4 regions of the Lysinibacillus louembei genome follow, and region 1 is predicted to be linked to each of the others. Evidence: riboswitches for the same ligand, from Rfam matches in the RefSeq annotation. Region 1 holds a riboswitch; each other region holds the start of a gene.

Region 1 (6,022 bases):
CACTCGATGGTCTGCCCCAACAATCAATCTCACCATATGTGGTACGACAAGCCCGACGAAGCCGATTGTGCCTGAAACAGCAACAGCTGCACCTGCTAGGATAGAGCCACCTGCTAAAATTACATATTTACTGCGTTTCACATCGACACCTAAATGCTTGGCACGCTCTTCACCATAAATCATCGCATTTAGCTCACGACGATTCAGCCAAATCAATAGCACACCAATAAGGACAAATGGCAAAACCATTTGTACATATGGCCAACCACGCATCGATACACTGCCTAGCAACCAGCCCATAATCATACGCAGCTGCTCTCCTGTTAAGGCAATCATTAATGAAATACAGGAGCCTAAAAAGGAGCTGAAAATAACGCCTGTTAAAATAAGCGTTTCCATTTTCATCGTTTTATCCACAAAGCGTGCAAAGGTCATGACAATAATCATTGTAATTGCTGCACCAATCATGCTAAAGATTGGCAATGTAAAAATCCCAAGCATCGGTAGCGAAATTGAAAAATAAATGGTAGCGACCGCACCAACTGATGCACCGGACGAAATACCGAGCGTATACGGATCTGCCAACGGATTTTTCAATAAACCTTGGAACGCCGCACCAGCAATAGCTAGAGATGCGCCAACAAGCGCCGCAAGCACGACACGCGGCATGCGGATATTCCATAAAATGCTGTACGCTGTAGGATCAGCCTCTTTATTCCATAAAGTAGATAGCGGTATGTTCACTGAACCTACCGCTATCCCTAACCATATACTAATCAGCAGTAATGCAATCGATATACTATATGCTATTACGCTTTTTTTATTTTGGCTCAGTGGAAACGCCCCCTTTGTTAATGAGCGCTACAAATTTTTATTTAAACAAATCTGGATAAATAGCTTTTGCAATTGACTCAACGCCATCTGCAATACGTGGGCCTTGACGATTTGTTGTAGCATCATCGATTGCATAAACTGCACCATTTTTCACAGCGTCCATTTCAGCAAATGCTGGATTATTTAAAATTGTATTCACATCATCAGCATATGTTACAAGAATTGTGCTAGGGTTGCTTGCAACAAAATCCTCTGCACTGTACATTGGCCAGCCATCTGCTTCAACAGCATTTTTCACATTGATTGTCTGTAGCATTTCATTCATAAATGTATTTTGACCAACTGCATAAATATCAGGTGTTGCTCCAACGACAACAAAAGCTGATTTTTCTTCTTGTCCTTCTACTTTTGCTTGAAGCTCAGCTAATTTCGTTTGTATAGCCTCTTCAATCTTTTGCGCCTCTTCTACTTTGCCTGTTAGCTTGCCGATTTCCTGTATTGTTGTATAAGTCTCTTCAAATGTTGAAGCATTTTTCACAACGAACACTGTCACTCCAGCTGCCTCTAATTGCTCTACCGCTGCTTGCTCTGTATTCATGCCATGTGCAAAAACGATATCAGGCTGTAATGAAATAACTTTTTCAATATCTAATTCATAGCCGCCAACCTTTTCTTTGTCTGCTACTTCTGGTGGATAATCATCGTTATCTGTCACAGCAACTACTTCATTTCCTAAACCTAAAGCAAATAAAATCTCCGTATTTGATGGAATTAACGAGACGATTTTCTCAGGGGTCTTCTCTAATGTAATTTCTCTCCCTAAAGAATCGGCTACCGTTACAGGAAATGCCGCTACTTCCTCTTGGCTCTCTACCTTTGTCTCATCCTGTGTTTGTGGCTCCTTATCATCTTGTCCACATGCCGCAAGCAAGCCTGTTGCCAACAGCATTGCCATAAAAATTGACCAAAACTTCTTCATTTGAACTTCCTCCTAAAATATACTCTGAAGTATCATTGTCTCCAGTTCAAAACTTGTACTATTTACCAAAGGTTTATTTCAATTCAACATATAAAAAATGCAAATAAAAAATCCCTCGACATAGACGAGAGATAATAAATGGACGCTCAAAAAAGCGTTGCCATCCTATCCTCGTAGGCTGTCATTGGCGTTATACGAAGGCAGGTCTCCTGGCTTATGCATCAAACGTTTCTAGCGCCTTCCCAAAAAATCAGTGGCATATTGCTAGAAACTAGCATTTACAGTGGCGGGACCGCGTCAGATTTTCACTAACTTCCCTTTTACTCCTTGCTCGCTGCAAGGAACCTTACGTACTACATTATGAACTTATTGACAATGAAAAAATCTCAATGTCTCCATTACAATTATAACGGAAATATTGAGATTGTGTATAGGTTAAATATGATAGTTATACTCAAGGTAAATTCTTTCTTCTCTATATTTGATCAATCGCTGCTTCTGCTAATTTTTTTATTGTCATATCGTCCATCGGTGGATTGTGCAAGCCTGCCCTTACATCGCGATAATAACGCTGAAGTGGATTATTGCGCTGTAAGCTTTTTGCACCAACTAATCTCATTGCCTTGTCAACAATTTGTAGTGCATTGTTTGTTACTACATGTTTAGCAATATTGAGCTCATGCTGTACAAGCTTTTTACGTGCTGGATCTGCATAAGCCTGTGCTGCACCATATAATGTAAACCTTGCTGTCGCAAGGGCTAAATCCATTTCTCCAATGAGTGCTTGCACATTGGGCAAATCGCTTATTGGTCCTTTTAAGCTATTTGGTTTATGTGTTGTAGCAAAGTGCACTGCGTAATCACGTGCAGCTTGTGCGATCCCTAAATATGTAGCAGGAACAAGCAAGCTCCATCCATTCACTCTAAAGCCTGTAGAATAGCTTGGAATTTCAACCAAATCAGTTGGATTAAGCTCAACATTTTGTAATACTAAATCATGGCTACCTGTACCACGCATCGCAATGACATCCCATGTTTCATCTATAGAAACACCTTTCGCATCATGTGGAATAAGGAAAAACCCAACTTTCTCCTCACCCTCTATCCAAGCAGATGTTAAAAAATAATCAAGCTCTGGTGCCCCAGTTGTATAATTTTTACGACCATTAATTAACCAGCCTGATGCTGTTTTTTTCGCCGTTGTTAGCGGCTTACCGCCGCGCGTTGGGCTACCCATTGCAAACTCACTCACTGCCCGATTAATAATTGCTCCCTTTGCCACTTCCTGTGCAAAGCTTTGTAGCTTCGCTGGCTCCCATCCTTCTTGCTCAAACAAATCGCCTACCGTTAATAAGGTCCACCCGATTGTTAGAGCTGTACTTGCATCATAGCTTGCCAGCGTTTCATGTAATAAAATGGCATCGTAAATATTGAAGCCTTCCCCACCTAACTGCTTTGGTAAAGTAATTTTCGTATAACCTATCTCCCTCAATGCATGAATATTTTCATGTGGAAAACTTGCTAGCTCATCAATTTGCTGTGACCGACTTTTAAATGACTCCTTAAGCGTAGCGATTTTCTGTAACCACTCTCGCTGTGCTGCTGTTTTAATGAAAAGCTGTTTATTCAAAATAGCGGCCCCCTCTGAATTTCCAATGATATTGAAATTGATTGTACGTTGTGTAGAAATGGAAGTCAATCTTTCATTCCTAGTTTTTTAATAGGCTTTATGCATTTTATTCAGCATCGCTAAAGTGTGATACGGCTTTGAAACATTAAAAAACTGAGGATGCCTATGTTAGACATCCTCAGCTTCTATTTTCGTTACATTCTTTCTGGTGCGCTTACGCCGATTAGCTTTAAAGCATTCGCTAATGTTGTGCGTACAGCTGTAATTAAAGCAAGGCGCGCCTCTGTTAATTGCTTGTCCTCTGCATTGATTACTTTTTCTGCATTGTAGAAGCTGTGGAATGCGGCTGCTAGCTCCTGAATATAGTTTGCAATACGGTGCGGTGTACGATGCTGTGCTGCATCTGCTACAACTTGTGGGAAGGCACCAATTTTTTTCAATACATCCACTTCTTTTTCAGCTGTTAATAGCTGTAGATTTTCCATGCTTGCGCGGAAGCCTTGCTCCTCTGCTTGACGGACGATTGAGCAAATACGTGCATGTGCATATTGTGCATAATACACTGGGTTTTCATTTGATTGCGATACCGCTAAATCAAGGTCAAAGTCCATATGTGAATCGCCTGCCGTTTTCACAAAGAAGTAACGCACTGCATCTAAGCCAACTTCTTCTACAAGCTCACGCATTGTTACTGCATTACCTGTACGCTTTGACATTTTAAATTTCTCGCCATTTTTATAAAGCTGTACCATTTGAATGATTTCTACTTCTAATGTATCACGCGCATAGCCAAGTGCCTCAATTGCTGCCTTCATACGAGGAATATAGCCGTGGTGGTCAGCGCCCCAAATATTGATAAGCTTATCAAAGCCTCGTACAATTTTATCCTCATGGTAGGCAATATCTGGTGTTAAATATGTGAATGAGCCATCGTTTTTGATTAATACGCGGTCTTTGTCATCACCAAATGTTGTCGAGCGGAACCAAGTTGCTCCTTCTTCTTCAAAAACGTGACCATTCGCTCGTAATTTATCTAATGCCACTTCGATTTTACCGTTTTCATATAGCGATGTTTCTGAATACCATACATCAAACTCAACGCGGAAGTTTTTCAAATCGTTTTGTAATTTTTCAAGCTCTAGCTGTAAGCCATGCTGACGGAAAAATTTGAAGCGTTCTTCATCGGATTTATCTAAAATGCTTGCACCATACTCTTCAGCCAATTTACCTGCAATGGCAATAATATCAGGACCATGGTAGCCATCCTCAGGCATTTCTGCCTCCATACCTAATGCTTGCTTGTAACGAGCCTCTAATGAATAAGCTAAGTTATTAATTTGATTGCCCGCATCGTTTATATAATATTCACGTGACACTGCATAGCCTGCGAAATCTAATACGTTACATAATGAATCACCAACAGATGCACCACGCGCATGTCCTAAATGCAGGTCACCTGTTGGATTGGCTGATACGAACTCCACTTGCACTTTTTCACCCGCACCAGTCGTTGAGCGACCATATGCGTCTCCCTGTTCAAGCACTGCTTTGACAACACCTGTTAAAAGGTCTTTGCGCACTGTAATATTAATGAAGCCTGGTCCCGCGATATCGATTTTCTCAATATTGGCCGCAGCTAAATCAATATTTTCAATAATTGCTTCTGCAATTGCGCGCGGTGGTTTTTTCGCAAGCTTCGTCAGCTGCATGGCAATATTTGTTGCAAAATCCCCATTAGCTTTATCCTTTGGTGTTTCTAAATGAATTTTTAATTCCGTGCCTTCTTCGATTAGCTGGGCTTTCGTCACCGCATGTGCTAATGCCTCTTTAATCGTTTGTTGTAATTGCTCAACCGCGTTCATTATTGTACCTCCGTATAATAAATTTCTAATTTATAATTGCCTGCCACTGCACCGCTGACGATTAAATCATAATGTGCAATAAACTGACCTTGAATACATTCCTCATTTGGTTCAAATGCTAAAGCATATGTTTTTGTAACGAGCGGCAGTGTACCATAGATGCTTTCATAATGCCCATTTTCTTTTTGCTCCATATTGAGCGGCAAACGCATATTGACATCGCCTCCACGCAAAATAAAAGCCTGTCCATTTGCTAGCTTCACCGTTGTTCGAATATGTGCTTCTTCCTGTACTTCTTCATAGCGTAAATAGTAGCTTCCTGCCTTTTCCACATAGGAGCCTTGCAGCCACATTTCATACGTTTCGAGCTCCCCATCTGTTGGGATAATGGATGACACAAGCTTAATTTTTACTTTTGTTCCTACATCCTGCATGGGCGGTACACTCCTTTTTTATAAATGACTATAACCTTATTATTATAGGATGTTTTTTAGTGTTTAGGCAAGGAAATAACAAAAAGGGTGTTGAGAAAGATTGTACTCTCCCAACACCCTAAAGTTTATATTTTTTGTCCTATGTATTTCTCTAAATTGCGATATTTATTCAATAACCTTCCTATACCTACTAGTGTGCTAAACAACCCTCTTTGTACACGCAATGATTTGCCAGCTATCAATGTATTTTGCAATTTTAAAATTAAAGCTAGATGGAAAAGGC
Region 2 (6,022 bases), 1.1 Mb from region 1:
AGAGAATTCGCAGATAAGTTACCAAAAAGCGCAGATATTTTAAAAAAATTCGCAGATAATGAATGAAAAAGCGCAAATAAATTTAAATAGGAGAGCTACATAATATGAAAAAGCTAATGCAAATTTTCCTCGTGCTCATTTTGTTCATTAGCTTGCCGCTTACGACAAATGCACATGTGCTAGACCAGGCTGTCACAAAAAATTTAGGTAAATCTAACACAAGTGTCTCCTTGCGTTCCTTAACAACGGGCAATATTCTATATGAGCATAATGGGCAAGCGCTAATGAAGCCTGCATCAACGATAAAGCTATTAACAGGCAGCGCAGCATTACACGTATTAGGAAAGGATTATACGTTTACAACAGACCTTTATATTGATGGTGATATTATAGATGGTACATTGTATGGGGATGTTTATATAAAAGGTGGGGGAGACCCGACATTACAGCAGCAGGACTTTTTGACGTTTGCAAAAGTGCTGAAACGTTATGGAATTCGCCAAGTACAGGGGCATTTATATGGGGATGACAGTGCATTTAGTGGTAGCGTATTAACACCAGGCATTGTCAAACAAGACGAAACAGAATATTATGCGGCAAGAATTTCTGCCTTAACGATGTCGCCAAATGCGGATTATGATGCAGGAACGGTCATTGTACAAGTAACAGGTAATACAGTGAAAAAAGCACCGAGCTTTACTGTTCTGCCAAATACAAGTGGCATGAAATTCGTCAATCAAGCACGTACAGGAGCGAAAACAAGCAAAAATACGTTAAGCGTGAAAAGGCAATATGGCTCAAGCACAGTTGTGATAACAGGCAATATCCCGCAAGGAAGTACAGTGAAAAAATGGGTGACATTGCAAGATCCAACAATGAATACGCTGCATGCTATTCGCACTACATGGCAAACAGCCGCATTAAATGTTACAAATCCATCGGTTGGACGCAAAATAGTACCAGCAACAGCACGTAAAATATATACAAAGGAATCGTTGCCATTACATAAGCTCTATCCTGTGTTTATGAAGCTGAGCAACAATAGTATCGCAGACATACTTGTCAAAACGATGGGACGTGAGGTACATGGCATTGGCACTACAGAAAACGGGGTAGCAGTTTTACGTGACTATGTAGCATCGTTAGGCTTAAATGTATCACAATGGCGCTTTGAAGACGGATCAGGTATGTCTCATGTGAATCGTGTATCGGCTAATGAATTGACAGCATTGCTAACAACGATGCAGCAGCAGGCAATGTATTCAAGCTTTTATCAGGGCTTACCAATTGGAGGGCAGCCAAGTCGTCTTGTTGGAGGTTCTTTACGCACACGCTTTGATACAAATGTATTGCGTGGACGTGTCGTAGCGAAAACAGGTAGCATTACAAATGTCTATACATTATCGGGCTACGTCACAGCAAAAAGCGGTCGCCAATATGCCTTTGCCATTATGACGGATCACAAAAATGCACAGGCAATCAAGCAAATTGACCGTTTAGTAGAATCCATTATTCAAAATTATTAAGGAGGAGCTGTCTGAAAAGCAATGTATGACGCTGCTTTTCAGACAACTGTTTCTTTAATTTAGTTAAAAAGTAATGATTTGCTCATCAATCAAGCAGGCGCATTAATGCTTTTCTTTTTTCCTTGCCAATCACTTTATCTACACGCTTCAAAACGTCCTTCGGGACACCGCTTAATAGCCAGCTCATATTGGCGCTTGCAAGAAGTGGGCGAAGCTGCTGTATTTCGCTTAGCGATAATTCAACACCTGTTTTTTTCCTCATAAACCGTTGTATCTCGGCATCATTTGCTGACATAAAGAAACGAACTAACTCCATCTGACTCATTTATTCATCCTTTCGAGGTGTATTACCTTTACAAATGGCTAAAAATCCACTATACTTTCAAATTGTAAATCGTAATGATTTTGAATTAGAAAGAAGAGAATAAATATGACAAAACCAATTATCCAGTTACGAAATGTAACATTTCAATACGATGAAACACAGGCATTAAACGATATTTCTTTCCAAGTGCAGGAGGGGGATTTTTTAGCATTACTTGGTCCAAACGGCTCTGGCAAATCGACGTTATTAAAGCTTATTCTTGGCTTATTAAAGCCAACAAAAGGAGAAATAGAGCTTTTTGGTGAACCGATTCAAGCCTTTAAGCAGCATGAGTGGATTGGCTATGTGTCACAAAAATCCAACTCCTTTAATTCAGGCTTTCCTGCAACAGTTGAGGAAGTTGTGAAAAGTGGCTTAACCAAAAAAGTCGGCTTATTCAAACGCTATCCGAAAAATGTTGATCAGCTTGTCATAGAAGCACTGCAGGCTGTTGGCATGGAAAGCTTTGCAACACGCAATATCGGACAATTATCAGGAGGACAGCAGCAGCGAGTGTTCATTGCGCGGGCTTTAATTGCGGAGCCGAAGCTACTTATACTAGATGAGCCAACCGTTGGAATTGACCACGAAAATGTGCAATCGTTTTATGATATGCTCGTTAAGCTAAACGAGGAACGACAAATTACGATGATTTTAGTCACACATGATGTCGATATCGTCTCAGAGCATATTAGCCATGTTGCATGCTTGAATAAAACGATTCATTTCCATGGCTATAAAAACGAATTTGATGATATTTCAGAGCAAACGCTAGATGCTTGGTACGGGCATAAAGTACGAAAGATTCACTAGGAGATGTAGCGAAATGATTGAAGCAATTTTACGATATGAATTTTTACAAAATGCCTTTTTTTCAGGGCTGATTATCGGGGTCATTGCCCCGTTGCTCGGCGTCTTTATTGTTGTACGCAGGCTGTCGCTCATCGCAGACGCCTTATCACATGTGACATTAGCGGGAATTGCTGGGAGCTTATATATAAGTCAAAGCTTTGCGGCGATGGCTTTATTAAATCCGATTTATTTAGGAATACTTGCATCGGTTAGTGGCTCGATTTTAATTGAGCGTTTGCGCCGTCTTTATAAGCATTATGAGGAGCTTGCGATTCCGATTATTATGTCGGGAGGAATCGGCATCAGTGCCATCTTTATTTCGTTAGCAAGCGGCTTTAACACCGATTTAATGAGCTATTTATTTGGCTCTGTTTCGGCTGTATCGCGTCAGGATTTATGGGTAGTGCTTGCAATTGCAGGCGTTGTTATTATTTTTTTATTATTATTTTTCAAGGAACTATTCGTCTTATCCTTCGATGAGGAATATGCAAAGGCGAGTGGGCTACCTGCGAAATGGATTCATTTACTATTTATGGTCGTCGTTGCACTTGTCATTGCAGCAAGCATGCGCATCGTTGGGATCTTGCTTGTATCGAGCCTGATGACGTTGCCTGTTGCAGCAGCAATGCGTTTAGCGAAAGGCTTTAAGCAGGCAATCATTTATGCAATTGTCTTTGGAGAGCTTGCGGTTATTATTGGGCTTGTTAGTGCCTTTTATTTAAATTTAGCACCAGGTGGAACAATTGTTGTAACGTCTATTATCATTTTATTATGCGTGATTGTTGGAAAGAAAATAAAAGTTCAGGAGGTTGCGCAATGAATTTAACACGAGCATGGGAAATTTTAAAGGACAATGGCTATAAAAAAACCGATAAACGAGAGCTCATTTTACAAATGTTTGAGGAAACAGACAAATATTTAACGGCTCGTGATTTATTGGATGTGTTGAAAAAAGACTTTCCAGGGATGAGCTTTGATACGATTTATCGCAATTTAGCGACATTTGTTGAGCTAGATATTTTGGAAGAAACCGAAATGCAGGGCGAGCGCAATTTCCGCATGCACTGTGAATCAGAGCACCACCACCATCATTTCATTTGCCGTGAATGTGGTAGCGTAAAGGAATTGTCATTATGCCCGATGGATTTGCTCGGTGGCAGCTTGCCAGGCTTTGAAGTAGAGGCACATAAATTTGAAGTGTATGGAAAGTGCCCAGATTGTTTGAATACAATTTAGATGTCATACTACAAAAATGCTCAAAAATATGATAGATTATTAACTAATTGAATAATGCTTGCAAGGAAAAGATGTAAGGGAATTCGGTGAGATGCCGAAGCTATGTCCGTAACTGTATGTGCTTGTAACGTGAAATCATGCCACTGTCCTTGAGATGGGAAGGCTTTCGCAGGAGAAAACAGCACGAGCCAGGAGACCTATCTTTTTCTAATCGTCATAATACTCTTCGGAACTAAAGAGAATGCACGGCAATAGAATATTGCATCATTTGCTTTGTAAACAATTTTCTGCCACCCATTCTGACGGGTGGCTTTTTTCATTTCCGATGAAAGCTTATTCAAACGAAAAAGGAGGAGATGGACTTGGTAAAGAAAGATATGCGCTATATTTGCTACCCATTTATGCGTGAGGCAAGCTGTTTAGTTGATTTTGAAATTCGTACAGACTCATTAACAACAAGTATTGGTACGGTTTTTCCTACATTAGAGGGGGACAATGTACAAATTGTGCGTGAAGATTTAGAGAAGCTACACCCGATGGCCTATCATGTGAACGGTTCTGTGCGTGGCAAGCTTGCTGTTACAGAAGAGGACCTGCAGTTTTTAAGCGATCGCTACGATTTTTATGTAGCACATACAAAAGAGCAAATTGATCGCTTCGTTTTACCGCAAGGAGTAGAGGCAGCAGCACGTTTACATGTATGCCGTAGCGAAGCGAAAAAATCCTTCCGTGCATTACATAAAGTAAGCGAGGAGCGCGATGTGCCAGAAATTTTATTTGACTATTTAGGGCTGCTGGCAAACGTATTTTTCGTCATGGCGGTTTATGTCAACCAAATGAGCGGACACGAGGAAATTGAGTTTATTACGAAATCATATCCAATGAAAAAGCGAAAAGAGGACGCATCATAAAATTCACTGTTAATGGTATAAGCCATTAGCGGTAGTTTTATTATGAACAGCATGTGGGACAAAGGAAGAAACAGTATACCCAGAGCTTTTTAAATAAGATATAATGTAACATAGCTGTCAGGCAACATTGCTTGGCAGCTATTCTAATTCACATATAGCAGGTGACCATATATGGGACGATTAATATTTATCACAGGTGGTGTGCGCAGTGGCAAAAGTGCCTTTGCAGAACGCTACGCACAAAAGCTTGCTGAAGGGCGCTCACTTACATATATTGCATCAGGTGTCGCATTCGATAGAGAAATGCAGGCAAGAATTGCGCGCCATCAAGCAGACCGTCAAAAGAGTGGCGTGATTTGGCACACGTTGGAGGTGCCAGATACTTTACCACAGGGGCTACAAATGCTAGAGCACGATGCCGTTATTTTATGGGACTGTTTAACGACATGGCTAGCAAATGTTTTATACAAGGCACCTCATCATATTGAGGAGCATATCGAAATGTGGAAGCAATATGTTGCAACGACACAGCAACAAAGCATGACGTTATTGCTTGTTTCCAATGAGGTTTTGGATGAGCCAGCATCCATTTATGAAGAAACAGAGCGCTATAGGCAACTATTAGGGGAGCTGCATCAATGGATTGTTGAAAGCTGTGATGAAGCCTATGAAATTGACCATCAACGGAGCATGCGCTGGAAGTAGGAGGGAGATTCAATTGAAGCATTTTTATACAGGAATATTGCTTTGCCTACAGTTTTTTAGCGCAGTGCCAATTAAACGAGAGCTGCCTTTAACAAATCAAAACGTGACAGCGATGTATGCCATTATGCCCCTTTTAAGCTTACTGACAGGTGCAGCTACAATTGGCTTTTTGCAGCTCAATCAACACTGGCTTCACTTGTCGCCATTAGTGGTTGCCATTATTTTAACAATCGTAATGATTGCTGTCACTGGTGGTATACATACAGACGGCTTTATCGACACAAGCGATGCCTTTTTTTCATATCGTGATCAGGAAAAGCGTTTAACAATTTTAGATGATCCACGTGTTGGGGCATTTGGTGTGTTAGCTGTTGTCAGTCTATTACTATTGAAAATTGCCTTTTTGTATGAGGCGCTATTGCGCGAGG
Region 3 (6,022 bases), 1.6 Mb from region 1:
TCACCTGCTAAAATCTCTCCAACCTGCCAGCTTAATGTTTCACGATACACTTTATATTGTCGTTGCTCCAGCCTGTAAAAATTGCGTACAAAGCCCTCAAACACATAATGCACCCTACCTTCTCGCATAAAATCTACAAATGTTAATTTGCCACTTTCCTCATCGATTAAATAATGCTCATATATAATGCGACAAATTTCTAGCATAAGATGGTAGTTTTGATTTTGCTTATGCAGCTGGATTTGATGAAAATGTTGGCGTTCTAGCTGTATAGGTGTGACATGCTGAAAATATGGATACATTTTTTTCAAAGATAGCTTTAGCGGCTTTTTTAATGTAGGATGCTTTGTTAACGTATGAATCGTCGCCTTCAAAATTTGATTATGTACAATATTTTCTGAAAACACATCGTATTGCTGATGAGTTTTCTTGCTGTACTACATATTCCTTATAAAAGCCTCTTTTAATAAAGCCATTCAATCGCCTTACAAATGCTCCTGCAAATAGCTCAACTAATTCCGTTTCATCAATATTTGTTACTTGCGTTTCCCCTACCTCTGGCAATATACCCGCACAATAGCTCAGCATATAATAAATGTTATGAATAGGAATATTATTTGCCATCGTATTTACTCCTTAAAAATCAGCTTTTCTGTTTCTCTATGTGCTTGTTCCATATCATCATACCAATACGCTTCTAGCATTGGGCCAATTTCATAACGAATGATTTGGTTATACCAAGCAATGGGCTGCTTCGATTGAATAGCTGTTGAAAAATAGCTATGCCCAATTAAAAATCCTTTCCCTAAATGAGGGTCATGCTCAATTACTCGATTTAATTGTGTTATAGCATTAACTATAAATTGCGCAAATGATTGTTCAATGCCTTTTTGCTCTAAAAAATGAATGAACTTGTCATCGAATATTGGCTCCATAGAAATAAAAGCAAAGCGCCTTCTCAAAGCATAATCTACTACCGCCAATGAGCGATCCGCTGTATTCATTAAACCAATAATATAAAGATTTTAGGAATATAAAAAGTCTCTCCCTTTTCTGAATAAGTCAGTGACATCGCATATTCTGGTCCACGCTTGTCAGCCTCTATTAGCATCAATAGTTCACCAAATATTTTACTAATATTTCCTCTATCATATTAAAAAAGAGCGCATCTGAAAGTTTCTCAGATACACTCTTAATAAGTAAAATTACAGCTCTGTACGTAGCTGCCACAGCTCTGGGAAGAAATATTGGTCTAACACTTTTTTCAAATAGCTCACACCACCAGAGCCACCTGTTCCCATTTTAAAGCCGATAATGCGCTCCACTGTTTTCATATGACGGAAGCGCCATTGCTGGAATAAATCCTCAATATCGACAAGCTCTTCTGCTAGCTCATACAAATCAAAGTATTTTTCAGGCTCACGATACACAGCCTTCCAAGCTTCTTTGACACTGTCATTTGCTTCATACTTTGCTGTCACATCGCGCTGTAATATTTCCTCATCAATCGCAAAGCCACGCTTCGCTAATGTATGAATTGCTTCATCATACAAGCTTGGCGCATGATAAGCCTCTTGTAGCATCGCTAATATTTTTTCATCATGTGCATAAATTTTCAAAATATGTGGCGTTTTATAGCCAAAATAAAATTCTAGCAAGCGATTTTGATACGATTGAAAGCCCGATGAATTACCAAGTGAGTCACGAAATTGCAAATAATCCGCAGGCGTCAACGTTGCCAGCACATCCCACACATTTTTCAACTGATTTTGCACCTGTGAAACACGTGCTAGCTTTTTAAATGACTCAGGTAAGCGCCCATTATGGATATCTACCGTAGCCGATTTGACTTCATGTAAAATTTGCTTCATCCACAGCTCACTCACATGATGCACCGTAATAAAAAGCATTTCATCATGCTCCTCTGTCAACGGCTGTTGGCAAGCTAGTACTTCATTTAAATGTAAATAATCCGTATATGTCATACGGTCTTTAAAATCTGTGACGATTTTTTTCTCATCCTCGAATGGCTTATAATTATTTGACATCATTGTTCCTCCTTGATGACTGCTCTGACAGGGCTACCGTCCGCACCTTCAATTAACAGCGGTAAAACAATCATGTCATAACGCCCCGCCTTGATGTACTCTAGCAATAAATTTTCTACTATATAAATATCGCTTTTTGCTAATGCGTGATGGATTGGTAGCTCCTTTGATGCAACCTTATCAACGGATGGCACATCGACACCAATCAATTGAATGCCACATTCCTTTAAATAGGCTACCGTTTCTAAAGTTAATGTTGGTACTTCCTCAGGAAAAATATGTGCGTTGGCGATTGCCTTCGTTTTAAAAAAGACAGCCTTTACCCCTGTCAGCTTTCCTCTTACGTGGGTCACTTCAATAAAATCATTATCTAAGCACTCCACAACGACCACTTTGCCAATACAGCGCTCTAAATCTAAGTGCTCAAATGTGCATCCATCGTTATCAAAATGGAATGGCGCATCCATATGTGTGCCTGAGTGAAGGCTCATTTGGAGCATGCCAACATTAACCGAGCCTGTTTGCTCCTTTGTCGCTACTGTTTCATAGCGAAATTTTGTATCGCCTGACCATGTCGCAATATTTTGATTTAACGGCTGTGTTATATCAATCCATCCCATTACGCAACAATCTCTCTTTCATTGCTAAACTTCTCATATGCTTTCGTTTCCATAATATCCTTTAATATCTCAAAGCATGTATACACTTCCTCAAATGTGTTATACATTGCCACCGCAGCTAGGCGGATGCCTTGTGGTGCTCGGAAATCTGGAATGATGCCTCGTTCCTTTAATGCTTTGCAAATACGCGCAGCATCCTTGTGCTCTAAATAAATATGACCACCACGCTCTTGGTGTGCCACTGGACTACATACTTTAAAGTCATATTCACTCAACATATCCTCCACACATTGCAGCATGTAATCCGATAACGCTAGCGAGCGTTTGCGAATATTTTCAATGCCCATTTCATTAAATAATTCAAGTGCCCCTAAAAGTGGTGCCATACTTAACACATTTGGCGTACCAATTTGGAAAGCCCCCACCTCGGCTGCTGGCTCAAATGTATGGCTCATCGTAAATTGCTTTTCCTTGTTTGAGCCAAACCAACCGGCTAAGCCTGGTGCTGTACCAAAATGCTTTTCATGGACAAAAAGAGCTCCTGTACTGCCAGGTCCCCCATTCAAATGCTTATAGGTGCACCAAAATGCAAAATCAACATCCCAAGCATGCAAATGATGCACAACAGAGCCGACTGAATGACACAAATCAAAGCCAATTACAATACCACGCTCATGCGCTGCCTTCGTTAATTTTTCCATATTTAAAATTTGCCCACTACGATAAAGCACGCCAGGTAAAACGATTAATGCAACTTCCTCTGTCATCGCTGCAATAATATCTTCCTCTGAAAGCGTTTGCCCGTCACGTGAAGCAACGCGAATTAAATGCGATTCATCATAGCCCTTCAATGCTAATTGTGATTTCAATGCATAAATATCAGAGGGGAAATTCAGCTCATCCGCTAAAATTTTCGTTCTCTTTCCTTCAGGTTTATAAAACGTTGCAACAAGCTGATGCAAATTGCTGGTTGTAGACCCTGTTACGATTACTTCATTGTTATTTGCTCCAACAATTTGTGCCATTTGTGCACCAAGCTTTTCAGCAAGGAAAAACCAAGCATGCTCCCCCTGTGTCCAGCCATCAATACCGTATTCCTTCCATGAATCAATCAAGCTATGCAATGTTTCCTCTGCACGCTTTGACATAAGCCCTAATGAATTACCATCAAAATAAATACGTCCCTCCTTTATGTAAAAGGCTTCTCTTTTTGAGGGAATTTCATATGTCTCATCTAAATTTTTGGCATATGCTAAAGTATTTGTTGTCATGCGATTGCCACCCCTTTAACTAGTCTTCCTCTTGATACTATCATACTCGAGAATTTCTTCTCTAGTGAATTTACTATGTTTCTACTTGAAATCTCTTTTTCTTTATTTTTTAATTGCTTACTTTGTGCTATACTTTCCTCAAGTGGATAATGATTGCAGAATAAAGGTGCTCTTTCACAGAGCTTAATAGGGAATTCGGTGCAAAGCCGAAGCTGTTTCCGCAACTGTAAGTGTAAATGACTACAGCGTAATACCACTGTCAAACGAGGAAAAATGCCTCTAGTAGATGGGAAGGTGCTGATTTTAGGATACACAAGCCAGGAGACCTGCCTTTATTTTATCGTATTAACTCTCTTCGGAAGCTAGGAGAACTTACGGCAAAGCGGACAGGCTAACAATGTTTTTGCGCCTTTTTCTGTTTTCCTAAAAGATGCTTCCCTTTTCGGTGAAGCATCTTTTTATTTTCGAGTTAATTGCAAGAACATTCACGAAATAAAAAATTTAGGAGGTTTTGTAAATGGTTCAATTCAAAAAATGGTGGCATTTAGCGTTTGCATTGCTTTTAGCATTTGCGCTCGTATCACCAACAGCTAGTGCAGCAGTATTACAGCCTGTAAGTCAGGAGCTACAATCAACAACGTTTGATGTTGAATTATCGATTGATGGCTTGGATGATGAAATTTTAGGGTTAACGACAGCAACAGTTGCAGAAGGAACAACAGCACTAGAGCTTGTAGAACAAGTGTTAGATAACGAGGGTATTCCTTATGTAGTAGTTTCTACTCAATATGGCCCATATCTCCAATCAATTGATGGACGTGCTGCAGGTAGCTTAAACGGTTGGGATGGCTGGGTGTATACAGTAAATAACATCAGCCCTAATGATGGCTTGGCAGATTACGTATTAGAGCCTGATGATGTAGTTCATATTTATTACACTACATGGGCTAAATTACAAACAACAAGTACAGTTGCCATAAATGATAACAATCCTACTGTTACAGTAGATTTAACTGGTGATTTATTTGTAACACCAGGTGTCACTAATTTAGCAAACTGGACAATTAATACTGGTACAACGGCATTAACAGCGCAGTCTGTTACTGTAAATACTGACCAACAAGTTGTGATTACATTTGCAGGTCAAGCGCAAGCAGGCACGATTACCATTACTGCCTCTGCCAATGCTTTATTCGGTAGCTCAGCAAGTGAGCCGCTTGAAGTAGAAGTGAAATAAGGAAGTAAATTGATACTGATAAGAGGAAGCATTTCCCCTTATCAGTATTTAACTATTTATAAAGGAGTGGCTTTTTAATGGCTATATGGAAAAAACAGCTACATATAGCGCTTGTCTTTATTTTAGTGTTATCGCTATTCTCTCCGGCTAGTGTAATCAAGGCACAGCATTTTGAAGGAGAAACAGGCGCGCTGAATAGTGAGAATGCTCATAATATTAGTGAACAGCATCTTGATGATTCAACTAAACAAGATAATACGACAGAACCTGATAATGAAAAAAAATTAGAAGATTCAACAGAGCAGGATCATGCATTTGAATTAGCTGAACTAGAACAGCCAATACAATTAAATGATGCAACAATTACTCCATTTATGGAGATCTCTCCTCTGTCAGTTAGCGATATTCAATTAAATATAGAAGAACCGTTACTATTACAAGTAGCTGAGACATTTGAACTGATAGCAACTACTTCAACAACAGAGGACAGTGCATCAATTGAATGGACTTCAAGTAATTCTGGAGTTGCAACTGTTGATAATGGATTAGTAACAGCTAAGGCAATTGGCGAAACAATCATTACTGCTAAATTAGGTACTAATACTAAAGCAATCACAGCATATGTTATTTCCCCTGAAGCTCGCGAAGCTATAGATTTTATCCTAGCCCTTCCGCCAATTACAAGTGCTGATGAGACAACATATCAGCTCTTACTGCAAGCAAGAGAGCTAGATAGTAAAGTAAAAGCGCCTGCTCGTACTTTATTGATAACAGCAGGTAAACTACCTTACTTCACTATGTTATTAGAAAAAGAAATTACCTATTTCAAATTGTATATGCAGGACC
Region 4 (6,022 bases), 1.2 Mb from region 1:
AAGCAAGGTACATATTTTACGTGCTATTCAGCATTTATATGCGGTGACAATACTTTTTACGTTATTGATTGGAGGCATGATGTATGCGATATCCCGCACATGGAGCTAATCCAGCTACATTATACCAGCAGCTACAACTAGAGATGCCTGCACAAATTGTTGATTTAAGCGAAAATGTCAATTTTTTAGGGCCACCAGCAAGCTTTCAGGAGGTATGGTCAGCGGCATTTGAGCAAATCGCGCTATACCCACATGAGGATGCTGAGCCTTTGCGTAGCGACTTGGCGAGACATCATCATGTGCTAGCAGAGCATGTTGTCATAGGCAATGGCGCAGCGGAAATCATAATGGCATTAGCAAAACGCTATAGGTCAAAGCCTGTTATTATTGTGGAGCCTTCTTTTTCTGAATATAAGCGAACGTTAATGCAGCAGCATGCAAGCATTCAATCGCTTATTGTGGAGGAGCTAACGAGCTATGTACTACCAATGGAACGATTAAAGCGAGCGATGATAGGCGCAGAGGCGGTTTATATTTGTAATCCGAACAATCCAACTGGCGTGGTGACACCTAGGTCAAAGCTGTTGGAATTGCTACAATATGGGCAACAAGTAGGCTGTGAGTTAATTGTAGATGAGGCATTTATGGATTGGACAGATGAATCACAATCCGTTATTGATTTGGTAGCATCATTCAACAATCTAGTTGTACTGCGTTCGATGACAAAAATGTATAGTATGGCAGGTGTTAGACTAGGCTATGCGATTACACAGCACGCTGCTAATTTAAAGCTAGAGCTACCGCATTGGAATGTCAGTGCGCCCTCGATGGCGCTTGGGATGCAGGCATTGCAAGAAGCGGAATTTTGTGAAAATTCAAGGCAACAAGCGACAGCAATGCGCACAAAAGTGACACATTGGCTAAAGGAGCATGGCTGTACTGTGACAAATAGTGAAACAAACTATATAGCATTTCGTTTGCCTTCTTGCTATGACCCAACAGAGTTTTATTTTGCATTATTGAAAAAAGGCATTGTATTGCGCCACACGCAAAATTTTGTAGGCATGGACGGAGCATGGTTCCGCCTTGCCCTAAAGGAGCCATATAAAATGACCGCCTTCCAACAAGCGATGGAGCAATTTTTTCTATAGAGTAATTTCAAACTTCCCTCACATTTGTACGTTATACTGAAAAAGTAGGAGGGAATCAAATGAAAAAAATAATGATGCTTGTAGCGGTATGCTTTTTATGTGTAATACAAAGCGTAGAAGCGCATACTGTGACAGAAAACAATATGTATGAGGATGTAGCACCCACAGCTGAAAATGCACAAAAAATATTATTATTAAATAGCTTAGGCTTGCTTGGCTATAATGGTCAGGATATGAAGCTAGGGCAGGATGAAAATTTGTCGCGCATGGAGTTTGCGGCGTGGCTTGCAGGCTTTTTCCATTTAGAAGGGGATAATTTTGAGCAACAAGCCAATGCGAGCTTGCAGGAGGAATATGTGTCCTCCTTGCAAGGCGATTTGACATATGGTGAGCTTAATGCAGCCTTGTTCCATAAAAAACTCAAGCTGGACAAGCCTGAGGCAACATTAACAAAGGCACAGTATATCGATTTTATTGTTGAGCATTTAAATGAGGATATGGGCGGACATACGCTAGTACAGATGGGCGGCTTTATGGAAGGACCTACAGGTGTGATTGATGATGTGAAAACAGCGGATGGCGCTGTGACACTCACAATTGATGGCAAAGACTATTTGTTATCAGGACATCCACGCATATCTGCACAGACGGATAATGCAGAAGAGTGGGCTGGTAAAAGGGTAGAGCTGTCTTATTTTACAACGAGCAATAGTAGTCATGGGCATCACCATGCTGAGCAGCAATCAAATGATGAGGCTGCCTTGCAATATGTTCAGCTAGAGCAGACAGTGGCAGAGGACAATACGAAAAGCAAATGGCTTATGCCCGCAATTATTATTGCAGTGCTTGCAATACTGGCATTGTTATTTTTGAAGCGTAAATAAAGGGAAGGGGCTGTTTGAAAATCCATTTTCAGACAGCCTATTAAAGTATAGTAAAGAAATAAAAATATTAAGAAAAGATAGCATTTTCATTTAAAAGTATGATACAGTAATAGCACAATTGAATAATGTGTAAGATTTGGTGTCAAGCGAAAGCTTGACTTAAAAGGGAAGTCGGTGCGAATCCGACGCTGTCCCGCAACTGTAAATCGGAGCAAATCACAAATGCCACTGGTGAGAAACTGGGAAGGCTGTGAGGCGCAGTGATGATAAGCCAGGAGACCTGCCAACATCTAGTACACACCAAATACCTACGTGGAAATAGGTGGTGAAAAGTAACAATTGTTACGAGTACGAGCGATCAAACAATAGCGAATGGAGCACCCATTTCGTGTTTTTTTGCAATGTTCGAATTTATAGCCATTTTCCATCAAAGGAAAATGGCTTTTTTGCGCACTTTAAAAATGACAAAGAGAGGTTGATGAAAAGCATGGCATATGTAGCAACAGCAATTGGTTATCCGTATATCGGAGAAAATCGCGAATGGAAAAAGTCATTGGAGAAGTTTTGGAAGCAGGAATTAACAGAAGACGAATTTGTCACACAGCAAAAGGAAATTCGTTTAAGTCGTATTGAAAAGCAATTACAGCTTGGCTTGAACATAGTTTCGGTTGGCGATTTTACCAACTATGACCGCATACTAGATACAGCGGTAATGTTTGGACTGGTACCAAAGCGTTTTAATTGGCAAGGTGGCAAAGTCGATTTAGCAACATATTATGCGATGGCACGTGGAAATAAAGATGCCGTTGCTTGTGAAATGACGAAATGGTTTAATACAAATTATCACTATATTGTGCCAGAATATGAAGGACAGACATTACAGCTTACAGAAAATACTTTATTGAAGCATTTTGTTGAAGTAAAGGCAGCATTTGATATTACAGCAAAGCCAACGCTTATTGGTCCTTATACATTTATCAAGCTAACGAAAGGCTATGACCGCGTATCGAAGGCATCCTTTGTCTTAGCCTTATTACCTTTGTATATACAAGTAATCAAGGAATTAGCAGCAGCTGGCGTACAATGGGTGCAGCTTGAAGAGCCTGCCCTTGTTACCACGTTAAATCAAGAGGAAATTCAACTTGTACAAGAAATATATGGACAGCTTACAACAGCAGCACCTGAAGTGAACATTATGCTGCAAACGTATTTTGAGTCGTTATCAGCCTATGAGCAGCTTGTTCAGCTACCAGTGCAAGGTATCGGACTTGATTTTGTGCATGGCTATCAGGATAATATGCAGGCATTGCGTCAGCATGGCTTCCCAAGCGACAAAGTGCTAGCGGCAGGTGTGATTAACGGACGTGATATTTGGCGTGCAAATTTAGCCGAAGTGAAGACAATGATACAGGCAATCGAGCAGCTTTCAGGTGCAAAGGAGCTATGGATTCAGCCTTCTTGTCATTTACAGCATGCACCGATTACAACGAAATTTGAGACAAAACTAGATAAGGTGCTGCTCGATGCACTCGCTTTTGCAGATGAAAAAGCAGTAGAAATTGTAGAGGTGGTTGCCAATTTACAAGGACAAGAATCAACGGCTATTTCTGCTAGTATGAAGGCGATTGAAGCTTTGAAAAATCATCCGATTCGCAACAACAAAGTAGTTCAGCAAGCGGTTCAAACAATTGAGCAAGCAGATTTTGAGCGCAGCACGCCATTTATAGAACGTTTAGCTATTCAACAAAAGGCACTGCAATTGCCGCTTTTCCCAACAACAACAATTGGTAGCTTCCCACAGTCTGATGAAGTCAAGCAAAAGCGCAACGCATGGCGCAAAGGCAATTTAACAAATGAGGAGTACAATGCCTTTTTAGAGCAGGAAACAGCACGCTGGATTGCCATCCAAGAGGAGCTGGATATTGATGTGCTTGTGCATGGCGAGTTTGAGCGTACAGATATGGTGGAGTATTTTGGTGAAAAGCTAACAGGCTTCGCATTTACAACAAATGCATGGGTCGTGTCCTATGGCTCTCGCTGTGTCAAACCACCGATTATTTATGGTGATGTAGCATTCGAGGCACCCATGACAGTGAAGGAAACGGTGTATGCACAAAGCTTAACAAAGCGTCATATGAAAGGGATGTTAACAGGTCCGGTAACGATTTTAAATTGGTCGTTTGTGCGTGATGATATTGCACGTAAAGATGTCACATATCAAATTGCATTAGCGCTACGAAAAGAAATTGAATCTCTGGAGGAAGCAGGTATTTCGATTATTCAAGTGGATGAGCCTGCATTACGTGAGGGGTTACCGCTGCGTAAAGAAAATTGGAATGCTTATTTAGAATGGGCAGTAGGGGCATTTAAATTAGCAACAGCAAGCGTCAAGGATGAAACGCAAATTCATACACATATGTGCTATTGCGAGTTCAACGATTTCATTGAGCCAATTAGCGCCTTAGATGCTGATGTTATTTCCATTGAAACATCGAGAAGTCATGGCGAATTAATTAACTCATTGCAGCATAACCCATACGATAAAGGCATCGGCTTAGGCGTTTATGATATTCATAGCCCCCGTGTGCCAAGCGAAGCAGAAATGTTAACAATTATGCAAGACAGCTTGCAAGTGTTAGCACGCAATCAATTTTGGGTCAATCCAGACTGTGGCTTAAAAACGCGCAAAGAGCCTGAAACAGTGGCGGCACTTGCCAATATGGTGCAAGCAGCCAAAACATTGCGTCAGCAAATCGAGCAAGTGATTTAAAGAGGTGTACACGATGGACCAGCAAATAGTTAAACATTACGAGCAAGTATTAAAAGCAAATATTATGCAAATTCAGCTTAACGGAGCTTCACTAACTTTGTCTGAGCAAGTAGCACAATTAGTGGCGAAGGATAGAGCAGACCAAGCTGAGATTCGTCGAGCCTATGATAATGTGGTACGTGAATTAATCGGAGAAGCGCTGTAATGAAAAAGAGTCACTTTACGAAGTGGCTCTTTTTTCATTTGCAAAAAATAGGAATTTATAGCAAAATAGAATTTGATATTTCTAATTTTTACATATATTTCACATCGTGGAGGTAAATAAATGAAAATTCAACAAGAGGGCGATTATGTCGTGATTAATAATTTTAAAATCGAAGGATACATTTTAGCAGAGCGCTGTGAGCAATGTGGCAACCCGAAAATTCGCAACGATCAATACGATGCTTATTTTTGTGCCTACTGCAATAAATGGCTTGAAGAGAAATGCACAGACCCCAACTGTCGTTATTGTCCACAAAGACCAGACAAACCGATACCAGAGGCATATGTGAAATGACCACTATTTATTTTGTACGTCACGCACACTCACATTACACGCCGGATGAGTATAATCGCCCATTGTCAGAACAAGGCTGGATAAAGGCACAAAAGTTAGTCAATGTATTTGAAGGAATTGATATTCAGGCAATCTATGCTAGCTGCTATCAAAGAGCAGTAGAAACTGTTCAACCGATTGCTGCAAGTAAAAAACTAGCTATCACTCAAGAAAAAGCATTGAATGAGCGCATTTTAGCAAAAAGCAGTGTTCCTGATTTCGCAAGTGCCATCGCTAAAGTATGGGCAGAGCCAACTTTCTTTTTTGATGGCGGAGAGTCCAATATAATGGCTCAGCAGCGGGTGGTACCAGTGCTAGAGGAATTATTAATGCGCCATCAAAATGAAAAGATTATCATTGGCATACATGGTAACATTTTAACATTGTTGTTGCAGCATTTTAATCCAAAATATGATATAGATTTTTGGCAAAGCTTGAAAATGCCAGATATAGTTGTAGCGAAGTTTAAAAATAAACAATTGCTTTCTACAACACGATTAATTAAGTAGGAGATACCTATGGAAATAAAAAATCATGGATATATATTTCAAAAATTTATACCGCTTCAAGAGCATGAGCTAACAAGCTTTGAGCAGCTAGCTGGCTCCTATGCTATTAT

The links. A riboswitch is a leader RNA that binds a small molecule or an ion and turns the genes downstream of it on or off. The one in region 1 is predicted to bind cobalamin.
Region 2: it holds a riboswitch for cobalamin, as region 1 does, so the genes downstream of both, R6U77_RS16740 (hypothetical protein) here and R6U77_RS02355 (ABC transporter substrate-binding protein) in region 1, are expected to answer to the same signal.
Region 3: it holds a riboswitch for cobalamin, as region 1 does, so the genes downstream of both, R6U77_RS10370 (DUF4430 domain-containing protein) here and R6U77_RS02355 (ABC transporter substrate-binding protein) in region 1, are expected to answer to the same signal.
Region 4: it holds a riboswitch for cobalamin, as region 1 does, so the genes downstream of both, metE (5-methyltetrahydropteroyltriglutamate--homocysteine S-methyltransferase) here and R6U77_RS02355 (ABC transporter substrate-binding protein) in region 1, are expected to answer to the same signal.

What each region holds. Positions count from the first base shown of each region.
Region 1 covers NZ_CP137624.1:487,428-493,449, forward strand. Annotated here, with positions in the region: gene R6U77_RS02350 (FecCD family ABC transporter permease) at 1-810, opposite strand, end outside; gene R6U77_RS02355 (ABC transporter substrate-binding protein) at 872-1,813, opposite strand; cobalamin riboswitch at 1,996-2,178, opposite strand; gene R6U77_RS02360 (acyl-CoA dehydrogenase family protein) at 2,289-3,443, opposite strand; gene argS (arginine--tRNA ligase) at 3,638-5,305, opposite strand; gene R6U77_RS02370 (YwiB family protein) at 5,305-5,739, opposite strand; gene R6U77_RS02375 (cupin domain-containing protein) at 5,865-6,022, opposite strand, start outside.
Region 2 covers NZ_CP137624.1:3,349,245-3,355,266, reverse strand. Annotated here, with positions in the region: gene dacB (D-alanyl-D-alanine carboxypeptidase/D-alanyl-D-alanine endopeptidase) at 105-1,526, shown strand; gene R6U77_RS16760 (isopropylmalate synthase) at 1,612-1,851, opposite strand; gene R6U77_RS16755 (metal ABC transporter ATP-binding protein) at 1,957-2,703, shown strand; gene R6U77_RS16750 (metal ABC transporter permease) at 2,717-3,562, shown strand; gene R6U77_RS16745 (Fur family transcriptional regulator) at 3,559-3,978, shown strand; cobalamin riboswitch at 4,017-4,197, shown strand; gene R6U77_RS16740 (hypothetical protein) at 4,335-4,889, shown strand; gene R6U77_RS16735 (bifunctional adenosylcobinamide kinase/adenosylcobinamide-phosphate guanylyltransferase) at 5,061-5,594, shown strand; gene cobS (adenosylcobinamide-GDP ribazoletransferase) at 5,608-6,022, shown strand, end outside.
Region 3 covers NZ_CP137624.1:2,098,330-2,104,351, reverse strand. Annotated here, with positions in the region: partial or broken gene R6U77_RS10395 (5-methylcytosine restriction system specificity protein McrC) at 1-588, opposite strand, end outside; gene R6U77_RS10390 (5-methylcytosine-specific restriction endonuclease subunit McrB) at 630-983, opposite strand; gene kynA (tryptophan 2,3-dioxygenase) at 1,206-2,048, opposite strand; gene kynB (arylformamidase) at 2,048-2,668, opposite strand; gene kynU (kynureninase) at 2,668-3,939, opposite strand; cobalamin riboswitch at 4,087-4,287, shown strand; gene R6U77_RS10370 (DUF4430 domain-containing protein) at 4,457-5,176, shown strand; gene R6U77_RS10365 (S-layer homology domain-containing protein) at 5,254-6,022, shown strand, end outside.
Region 4 covers NZ_CP137624.1:3,225,336-3,231,357, reverse strand. Annotated here, with positions in the region: gene cbiB (adenosylcobinamide-phosphate synthase CbiB) at 1-109, shown strand, start outside; gene R6U77_RS16075 (pyridoxal phosphate-dependent aminotransferase) at 84-1,151, shown strand; gene R6U77_RS16070 (hypothetical protein) at 1,211-2,035, shown strand; cobalamin riboswitch at 2,156-2,337, shown strand; gene metE (5-methyltetrahydropteroyltriglutamate--homocysteine S-methyltransferase) at 2,523-4,805, shown strand; gene R6U77_RS16060 (hypothetical protein) at 4,819-5,010, shown strand; gene R6U77_RS16055 (hypothetical protein) at 5,131-5,364, shown strand; gene R6U77_RS16050 (histidine phosphatase family protein) at 5,361-5,912, shown strand; gene R6U77_RS16045 (NUDIX domain-containing protein) at 5,922-6,022, shown strand, end outside.